Regions from separate parts of the Streptomyces sp. NPDC006235 genome, predicted to be linked through region 2. Evidence: riboswitches for the same ligand, from Rfam matches in the RefSeq annotation. Region 2 holds a riboswitch; each other region holds the start of a gene.
What was found. Region 2 has a riboswitch for thiamine pyrophosphate ahead of thiC (phosphomethylpyrimidine synthase ThiC). Riboswitches for the same ligand answer to the same signal wherever they lie in the genome.

Region 1 (3,269 bases), on a different contig from region 2:
CCACCGCGACGAACTGGATCAAGGTCAGCACGGCCGCCGTGGACAGGTCGAAGATCTCCGACGTCTGCCGGTAGATCTCCACCTCCAGCGTCGAGAAGGTCGGCCCGCCGAGGATCTGGACGACGCCGAAGGAGGTGAAGGTGAACAGGAAGACCATGAGCGCGGCGGCGGCCACGGCGGGCGCGAGCGCGGGCAGCGTGACCTGCCGCCAGGCCCGCAGCGGCGACGCGCCGAGCATCCGTGCGGCCTCCTCCTGCCGCGGGTCGAGCTGCGCCCAGAGCCCGCCGACGGTCCGCACGACGACCGCGTAGTTGAAGAAGACGTGCGCGAGCAGGATCGCCCACACGGTGGTGTCCAGGCGGACGCCCCACAGCTCGTCCAGCAGCCCGCCCCGACCGACCAACGCGAGGAAGGCCGTACCGACGACGACCGTCGGCAGCACGAACGGCACGGTCACGACCGCCCGCAGGACCTGCTTGCCCGGGAAGTCGAAGCGCGCGAAGACATACGCGCCGGGCAGCGCGACCAGCAGCGTGAGCACCGTCGAGACGACCGCCTGCCAGGTGGTGAACCACAGGACGTGCCGGACGTCGGACTGCGCCAGCACCTCCCCGATCCGCCCGAACCGCCAGACCCCGTCGGCCTCCAGACCGCGCGCGACGATGGCGGCGACGGGGTAGGCGAAGAAGACCGCGAAGAACGCGACGGGCACGGCGATCAGCCCGAGCCGCGCCGCGCTCCCGCGCCGGTCCCTGCGGACGGCCGCTTCGGTCGGTCCGGTTACCTCAGTACGAGTGAAGTCCACGACTTGACCCACTGGTCACGGCGGTCGGCGATCTTCGCCGGGTCCATGGTCTCCGGGTCCTTCGCCTGCGGCCCGTACTTCTTGAACTCCGGCGGCACCTGGGCGCCCTCGCGCACCGGGTACACGTACATGTTGAGCGGCATGTCCTCCTGGAACCGCTCGCTGATCAGGAAGTCGAGGAGCGCCTTGCCGCCCTTGGTGTTCTCGGCGTTGCTCAGCAGCCCGGCGTACTCGACCTGCCGGAAGCAGGTGCCCTGCGCGACCCCGGTCGGTGCCGCGGCGGGCTTCGGGTCGGCGTAGACGACCTCGACGGGAGGCGAGGAGGCGTACGACACGACGAGCGGCCGGTCGCCCTTGGCCTTCTTGCCGCCGGCCGAGCCGGAGAACTCCTCGTTGTAGGCCTGCTCCCAGCCGTCGACGACCTTCACGCCGTTGGCCTTGAGCTTCTTCCAGTAGCCCTCCCAGCCCCCGTCGCCGTACTTCGCGGCGGTGCCGAGCAGGAAGCCGAGGCCGGGCGAGGAAGTGGAGGCGTTCTCGGTGACCAGGAGGTTCTTGTACTCGGGCTTGACCAGGTCGTCGAAGCTGCGCGGCGGGTCGAGCTTGTGGTCGGCGAAGTACTTCTTGTCGTAGTTGACGCAGATGTCGCCGGTGTCGATGGGCGTGACCCGGTGCTTGTCCTGGTCGGCCCGGTACTCCGGCGCGATCCGGTCCGAGCCCTTCGCCTCGTACGGCTGGAACAGGCCGTTGTCGAGGGCGCGGGACAGCAGCGTGTTGTCGACGCCGAAGAAGACGTCGCCCTGCGGGTTGTCCTTGGTCAGGATGGCCTTGTTCACGGCCTGCCCGGCGTCGCCGTCCTTGAGGACGTCGACCTTGTAGCCGGACTGCTTCTCGAAGGCCGCGATGACGTCCTTCGAGGCGGCCCACGAGTCGTGGCTGACCAGGGTCACGGTCTTGGAGTCGCCGGACCCCTGGCCGCCGTCGGACGACCCGCACGCGGCGAGCGTTCCGGCCATGCCGAGCCCGACGGCCACCGCCGTCAGCCGCTTGATGTTGTGGCTCACTGGATTCCTCCTGGAGGACCAGGAGAAGACGCGGCCCTGCCCGGGATCTCTGGGAGTCCCGGGCAGGGCGCAACAGCTCGAGTGATGACCGATCTCCCTACCCAGAATGACCTGGGCCAGGTTCGGAGGGTCTGCGGCCGTGTGCCGCACTCTCAGCGCTGTGGCGCTCCCCTGTCGGAATATGAAGGTGTCGGAAAATACGGTTGTGCTTACGCCGGTCAGACTACCGTTCGGTGGCCGCGAGCTGACCACACGCCCCGTCGATCTCCTGACCACGGGTGTCCCGGATCGTCACCGGCACACCATGGGCGGCGATGGCCTCCACGAACGCCTTCTCGTCCTCCGGCCGGGAAGCCGTCCACTTCGACCCGGGCGTCGGGTTGAGCGGGATCAGGTTCACGTGCACGGGCCTGCCCTTGAGCATCCGCCCGAGCCGGTCACCGCGCCAGGCCTGGTCGTTGATGTCCCGGATCAGGGCGTACTCGATGGACAGCCGGCGCCCGGACTTGGCGCTGTACTCGAAGCCGGCGTCCAGCACCTCCCGGACCTTCCACCGCGTGTTCACGGGGACGAGGGTGTCGCGCAGCTCGTCGTCGGGGGCGTGCAGCGAGATCGCGAGCCGGCACTTGAGGCCCTCGTCGGCGAACCGGTGGATGGCCGGGACGAGACCGACCGTCGAGACGGTGATCCCGCGCTGCGACAGCCCCAGCCCGTCGGGCTCGGGGTCGGTGAGCCGCCGGATGGAGCCGAGGACCCGGTTGTAGTTGGCGAGCGGCTCACCCATGCCCATGAAGACGATGTTGCTGAGCCGCGCCGGCCCGCCGGGGACCTCCCCGTCCCTGAGGGCCCGCATACCATCGACGATCTGATGCACGATCTCGGCGGTGGACAGATTCCGGTCGAGCCCCGCCTGCCCGGTCGCACAGAACGGGCAGTTCATCCCGCACCCGGCCTGCGAGCTGATGCACATGGTCACCCGGTCCGGGTAGCGCATCAGCACGGACTCCACGAGCGTCCCGTCGAACAGCCGCCACAGCGTCTTGCGCGTGGTGCCCTGGTCGGTCGACAGATGCCGCACGACGGTCATCAACTCGGGAAGCAGCGCCTCCTGCAGCCGACCCCGGGAGCCGGCCGGAATATCGGTCCACTGCTCCGGATCGTGCGCGTACCGCGCGAAGTAGTGCTGCGAGAGCTGCTTGGCACGAAACGGCTTCTCCCCGACAGCGACCACGGCCTCCTTGCGCTCGGCAGGAGTGAGGTCGGCGAGATGCCGCGGCGGCTTCTTGGCTCCGCGCGGGGCGACGAAAGTGAGTTCTCCGGGTGCAGGCATAACCCATCCAGTGTGGCAGATCAACTCTGGTGCCCCGGGTCGGAGCGGGGTGGGCCCGGTCACCTGTGATCGC
Region 2 (3,269 bases):
TCCGCTGCGTGGGCGGCGATCTTGTAGGTGATGACGCCGGTCTTGACGTCGTCACGGTTCGGCAGGCCCAGGTGCTCCTTGGGCGTGACGTAACACAGCATCGCCGTGCCCCACCAGGCGATCATCGCGGCGCCGATGCCGGAGGTGATGTGGTCGTACGCCGGCGCGACGTCCGTGGTCAGCGGGCCGAGCGTATAGAACGGAGCTTCATCGCAGATCTCCTGCTGAAGGTCGATGTTCTCCTTGATCTTGTGCATCGGGACATGGCCCGGGCCTTCGATCATGGTCTGTACGTTGAAACGCTTCGCGATCCGGTTGAGTTCCCCGAGAGTCCGCAGTTCCGCGAACTGCGCCTCGTCGTTGGCGTCCGCGATCGACCCGGGCCTGAGGCCGTCGCCGAGGGAGTACGTGACGTCGTACGCGGCGAGGATCTCGCAGAGTTCCTCGAAGTTCTCGTACAGGAACGACTCCTTGTGGTGCGCGAGGCACCAGGCCGCCATGATCGAGCCGCCGCGCGAGACGATGCCGGTCTTCCGATTCGCCGTCAGCGGCACGTACGGCAGGCGCACGCCCGCGTGGACCGTCATGTAGTCCACGCCCTGCTCGGCCTGTTCGATGACCGTGTCCTTGTAGATCTCCCAGGTCAGCTCCTCGGCCCGGCCGTCGACCTTCTCCAGGGCCTGGTAGAGCGGCACGGTGCCGATGGGCACGGGGGAGTTGCGCAGCACCCACTCGCGCGTGGTGTGGATGTTGCGGCCGGTGGACAGGTCCATGACCGTGTCGGCGCCCCAGCGGGTCGCCCAGGTCATCTTCTCGACCTCCTCCTCGATGGAGGAGGTCACCGCCGAGTTGCCGATGTTGGCGTTGACCTTCACCAGGAACCGCTTGCCGATGATCATCGGCTCGATCTCCGGGTGGTTGACGTTGGCCGGAAGCACCGCCCGGCCCGCCGCGATCTCGTCCCGGACCACCTCGGGCGAGACGTTCTCCCGGATGGCCACATACTCCATCTCGGGCGTGATCTCGCCGCGGCGGGCGTACGCGAGCTGTGTGACCGCCGTGCCGTCCTTGCTGCGGCGCGGCTGACGCGGCCGGCCGGGGAAGACGGCGTCGAGGTTGCGCAGGCCGCCGCGCGGCGAGGTGTGCTTGATGCCGTCGTCCTCCGGACGAACGGGCCGGCCCGCGTACTCCTCGGTGTCGCCACGGGCGATGATCCAGTTCTCCCGCAGCGGCGACAGTCCCCTGCGGACGTCGGTGTCGACGAGCGGATCGGTGTACGGGCCCGACGTGTCGTACAGGGTGACCGACTGCCCGTTGGTGAGATGCACCTGACGGACCGGCACCCGCAGGTCGGGGCGGCTGCCCTCGACGTACGCCTTGTGCCAGCCGATGGACTTCCCGGCCTCCTCGGACTGTGCGTCCTGAACGGAGGCAGGCGTGCGTGCGTCCTTGTTGGTCATGAGACCTACTCCCTACGCCGGCATTACCCGGTAACAGGTTCGGCGGTCGACGCAGCGGCTTCCGTCTGCCGACGTTCCGTGTGAAACATCACTCGACTTCGGTGATGTTTCATGTGAAACATCGCTGGGACGGAGGTCAGCGCCCTCTCAGCCCGGTGCTCCGAGCTCCCGCGTGTACAAAAGGTGCCTCCACGCTAGCGGCAATTCTGGCGCGGTGAACAGAGGGCCCCCCTCGTTCTTGCGATGATCGGTCGGTGACCACGACGCAGCGTCCTCCCTACCCACCGCCCGAACCGCCTCGCGGGTCCGGCGCCGGCAACGGCAACGGCCGTGGGCGCGAGCACGATTTCGCCGCCGGGGGCGGGCTCGGTCCTGCCCGCGGGCAGACGCATGGACACCGGCCCGGTCCGGGGAACGGACAGGACGGCGGTCCTGCCGGTCCGGCCTCTTCGTACGGTGCCGGCTCCGGTGGCTGGCAACCTACCGGCTCCGGATCCGGTTCCGGCGAAGGTGACGGGCACAGCGGAGGCGACGGGTACGGGCGCGGCGGAGGCGACAGGCCCGGCGGACGCGACGGGTACGGCGACGGACACGGTCCCGGTGGAGGCCACGGACACGGTGGAGGCCACGGACACGGTGGAGGCCACGGACACGGTGGTGGCGACGGGCACGGCGGTGGCGGCGACGGGCACGGGCACGGAAACGGGCCCGACGGCGGGCACGGGCACAGTCACAACCACGGTCCTGCCACGCCCGTCTCCATGCACCTGCGCAAGGTCATCGCGGCGGTCCTGATCCCGTTCGCCGCCGCCGTGCTGGTCGGTCTCGCCGTGCTGTGGCCGGGCGGCGCCCCGCCGCACGAGCGCACCGGCGTCGGCTTCGACCGGCAGACACAGGAGGGCTCGGTCACCAAGGTCGTGGCGGTGAGCTGCAAGGAGGCCGGCGCCTCGGGTGTCCCGCCGACCGGCGACACCTCCACCGCCGAGGGTTCCTCCGCGGTGCAGCAGGAGAACGGCACCTGCAAGCGGGCGACGATCCGGGTCGACAGCGGCAAGGACAAGGGCCGTACCTTCACCGAGATCGTCCAGCCGGACCAGTCCCGCCAGCTGGAAGAGGGCCAGGAGGTCGTGGTCGCCTACGAGCCCTCCGCGCCGAAGGACCTCCAGTACTCGGTCACCGACATCAACCGCCGCCTGCCCATGGCGCTGCTCGCCGGCATCTTCGCCCTGGCCGTCGTGGTCGTCGGGCGGCTGCGCGGTGTCATGGCCCTGGTCGCGCTGGCGATCAGCTTCCTGGTGCTGAACCTCTTCATCCTGCCCGCGATCCTTCAGGGCTCGAACCCGCTGCTCGTGGCGGTGGTGGGCGCGAGCGCCATCATGCTCATCGCCCTGTATCTGTGTCACGGCCTGTCCGCCCGGACCTCGGTGGCGGTGCTCGGCACCCTCGTCTCGCTGCTGCTGATCGGTGTTCTGGGCTCGCTGTTCATCGACTGGGCCGCGCTCACCGGCAACACCGACGACAACACCGGTCTGATCCACGGCCTCTACCCGACGATCGACATGAGCGGTCTGCTGCTCGCCGGCGTCATCATCGGATCGCTCGGTGTGCTCGACGACGTGACGGTCACGCAGACGTCGGCGGTCTGGGAGCTGCACGACGCCAACCCGACCATGGGCTGGCGTGGCCTCTACCGCGCGGGGATCCGGATCGGCCGCGACCACATCGCCTCGGTCGTCAACACCCTGGTCCTCGCATACGCGGGTGCCGCGCTGCCGCTGCTCCTGCTGTTCTCCATCGCGCAGAGCGGTG
Region 3 (3,269 bases), on a different contig from region 2:
GACCTTGTCCCCGTCGATGAAGGCCGCGGGGACGTGCAGTGCGCGGTTCTCACCGCGGCGTACGGCGATGAGCTGGCCCTCCTTGACCAGCTGCCGCACGCGCGTCACCTCGACGCCGAACTGTTCGGCGATGTCGGGGAGGGTGAGCCAGGCAGGGACGAGAGCATCGATCTTTGCGTCAATCTCGGTCACGGAAACCAGCCTGCCATCCCCCACTGACAGTCGGAAGCCGGGCCCGCCCACCTGGGCGGACCCGCGCGCCGTCCGAGCTACGCCGTGGCCGCCTTCAACGGCCTCGCCGGGTCCGTCAGCAACGCCGGATTCATCGGCGTGCCCGACTCGATCAGGCGGCGGCCCTGCGCCAGGTCCCGGGGACGGCCCACCGCCAGCAGCGCGACGAGCCGGTCGCCGCGCAGCCAGCAGACCGTCCAGGCCGGTCCGGCCGGGTCGCCCCGCCACAGGGTCGTGTCGGCGGCCGCGTGGTGCCCGGCGTACTGCACGAACCGCCCGAACTGCTCCGACCAGAAGTACGGCACGGGGTCGTAGACCGCGGGGGTCTTCCCCGAGGCCCGGCCGACGATGTTCACGGCGACCGTGCGCGGCCCCTGGAGGGCGTTGTCCCAGTGGTGCACCAGCAGGCGCTCGCCGTACCGGCCCGAGGGGAAGGAGGCGCAGTCGCCGACCGCGTACACGTCGGGCACCGACGCACGCAGGTGCTGGTCGGCCACGATCTCGCCGTGCGTGCCCAGCTCGATCCCGGAGCCGGCCAGCCAGGCCGTGGCCGGACGCGCGCCGATGCCGACGACGACCGCGTCCGCGGGCAGCCGCGCGCCGTCGTCGAGAACCACCGTGCCGGGCTCCACGCGCTCCACGCGCGCGTGCGTCCGCAGCACGGCGCCCGCGTCGGCGTACCAGCGGGCCATCGGCGCGGCGACCTCGGCGGGCAGGGCCCCGGCGAGGGGCCGTTCGGCGGCCTCCACGACGGTCACCGCGCAGCCCGCCTCACGCGCGGCCGTGGCGAACTCCGCGCCGATCCAGCCGGCGCCGACGACCACGATGTCGTGCCGTCCGGCCAGCACCGGCCGCAGCCGCTCTGCGTCGTCCAGGGTGCGCAGCAGATGGACGCCCGGCACGCCCTCCGCCCCGGGCAGCCGGATCGGTTCGGCACCGGTCGCGACGACCAGGACGTCGTACGGCACGGGCCCGTCCTCGGTGTCCAGCTCGTGGTCGCCCGGTCGCAGGCCCCGCACCTCGCAGCCGAGCCGCAGCTCGATGCCCAGGGCCTCGAAGTCGACGTCGAAGGCGGAGCCCTCGGCCTTGCCGAGCAGGACGGCCTTGGACAAGGGGGGCCGGTCGTAGGGCTGGTGGGGTTCGGCGCCGAGCAGGCTCACGGTGCCGGTGAAGCCCTGCTCGCGCAAGGCGACCGCGGTCTGGACACCGGCCATCCCCGCGCCCGCCACGACCACGCGCCGGGGCGCGGACGAACCTGGTTCCTGCGTCTGCTCGCTCACCTGATCACCATAGACAACTGACATTTTGTCAGTCAGTGCTCATACCCAGTGACCTGCTGCACACGCGACCGGGGCGAGGACCCGGCCGTCGCGGGAGCGGGACGTGGGGTGGCTCCCTTACTGCGGCACACGGCAGCGGGCTAGGGTGGGTGGCCAACGCAATGCACTCGCGGGAGCCCGGACGCACCGGGCTGAGAGGGAGGCTGGCGGCCTCCGACCGTACGAACCTGATCCGGGTCATGCCGGCGAAGGGAGGGGCTGGACGCCCATGTCGCGTACGCGCACGTCAGACGTCCTCGTCATCGGGGGCGGGATCATCGGCCTGGTCACCGCGTGGCGGTCCGCGCAGCGCGGGCTCGCCACGGCCGTGGTGGACCCGGAGCCGGGCGGCGGGGCCGCACAGGTGGCGGCCGGGATGCTGGCCGCCGTCACGGAACTGCACTACGGCGAGCAGACCCTGCTCGGGCTGAATCTGGCCTCCGCCCGGCGCTATCCGGACTTCGTGGCCGAGCTGACCGAGCAGACCGGCCACGACCTCGGCTACCGCCGGTGCGGCACGCTCGCCGTGGCCCTTGACGCCGACGACCGCGCCCATCTGCGCGAACTGCACACTCTGCAGCAGCAGTCGGGCCTGGAGTCGCAGTGGCTGTCGGGGCGGGAGTGCCGTCGCCTGGAGCCGATGCTCGCGCCGGGCGTGCGCGGGGGGCTGCGGGTCGACGGGGACCATCAGATCGATCCGCGGCGGCTGGCCGGGGCGCTGGTCACCGCGTGTGAACGGGCCGGTGTGGTCTTCCACCGGGCGTGGGCGGAGCGGCTCACCGTCGCGCGGGACCGGGCCACGGGCGCCGTCACGGACGACGGCACTCCGCTGGAGGCCGGGCAGGTCGTCCTGGCCGGGGGCAGCCTCAGCGGGCGGCTCGCGGGCGTCCCGGAGGATGCGCTGCCCCCCGTGCGGCCGGTGAAGGGGCAGGTCGTACGGCTGACCATGCCGCGGCGGCACGGGCCCTTCCTGAACCGCACCGTGCGCGCGGTCGTGCGCGGCAGCCACGTCTACCTGGTACCGCGCGAGAGCGGCGAGCTGGTCGTCGGGGCGACCAGCGAGGAGATGGGCTGGGACACCACCGTGACGGCGGGCGGCGTGTACGAACTGCTGCGCGACGCGCACGAGCTGGTGCCGGGCATCACCGAGCTGCCGCTCACCGAGACCCGGGCCGGACTGCGCCCCGGCTCCCCCGACAACGCGCCCCTGCTCGGCCCGACCGGGCTGGAGGGACTGCTGCTGGCCACCGGGCACTACCGCAACGGCGTCCTGCTCACGCCGGTCACCGGCGACGCCATGGCGCACGTCCTGGCGACGGGCGAGCTCCCCGAGGAGGCCCGTCCCTTCACGCCGAAGCGCTTCAGCACCGCCACCGCACTCACGGAGCAGCCCGCATGAACATCTCCGTCAACGGGGAGCCCCGGGAGGTCCGGCCCGGTACGGCTCTCGACACCGTCGTGAAGTCCCTCACCGCCGCGCCGTCCGGTGTGGCCGCCGCCCTGAACGAAACCGTCGTCCCGCGCGCGCAGTGGCCGTCCACGCCCCTGACCGAGGGTGACCGCGTGGAAGTCCTCACCGCCGTCCAAGGAGGCTGACCATGGCCGACGATCCGTTTGTCCTCGGTGGTACGTCCTTCACGTCCCGCCTGATCATGGGTACGGGCGGGGCGCCCAGCCTCGACGTGCTGGAACGGTCGCTGGTCGCGTCCGGGACGGAGC

Region 1: linked by a shared signal. The riboswitch ahead of ABZ192_RS20340 (thiamine ABC transporter substrate-binding protein) and the one ahead of thiC (phosphomethylpyrimidine synthase ThiC) in region 2 are both predicted to bind thiamine pyrophosphate.
Region 3: linked by a shared signal. The riboswitch ahead of thiO (glycine oxidase ThiO) and the one ahead of thiC (phosphomethylpyrimidine synthase ThiC) in region 2 are both predicted to bind thiamine pyrophosphate.

The regions. Positions count from the first base shown of each region.
Region 1 covers NZ_JBEXSR010000016.1:71,399-74,667, forward strand. Annotated here, with positions in the region: gene ABZ192_RS20335 (iron ABC transporter permease) at 1-718, opposite strand, end outside; gene ABZ192_RS20340 (thiamine ABC transporter substrate-binding protein) at 781-1,818, opposite strand; TPP riboswitch at 1,943-2,049, opposite strand; gene rlmN (23S rRNA (adenine(2503)-C(2))-methyltransferase RlmN) at 2,090-3,196, opposite strand.
Region 2 covers NZ_JBEXSR010000037.1:84,874-88,142, reverse strand. Annotated here, with positions in the region: gene thiC (phosphomethylpyrimidine synthase ThiC) at 1-1,460, opposite strand, end outside; TPP riboswitch at 1,453-1,642, opposite strand; gene ABZ192_RS32725 (YibE/F family protein) at 1,715-3,269, shown strand, end outside.
Region 3 covers NZ_JBEXSR010000003.1:9,053-12,321, reverse strand. Annotated here, with positions in the region: gene ABZ192_RS04160 (helix-turn-helix domain-containing protein) at 1-192, opposite strand, end outside; gene ABZ192_RS04155 (FAD-dependent oxidoreductase) at 270-1,511, opposite strand; TPP riboswitch at 1,671-1,782, shown strand; gene thiO (glycine oxidase ThiO) at 1,780-2,949, shown strand; gene thiS (sulfur carrier protein ThiS) at 2,946-3,146, shown strand; gene ABZ192_RS04140 (thiazole synthase) at 3,149-3,269, shown strand, end outside.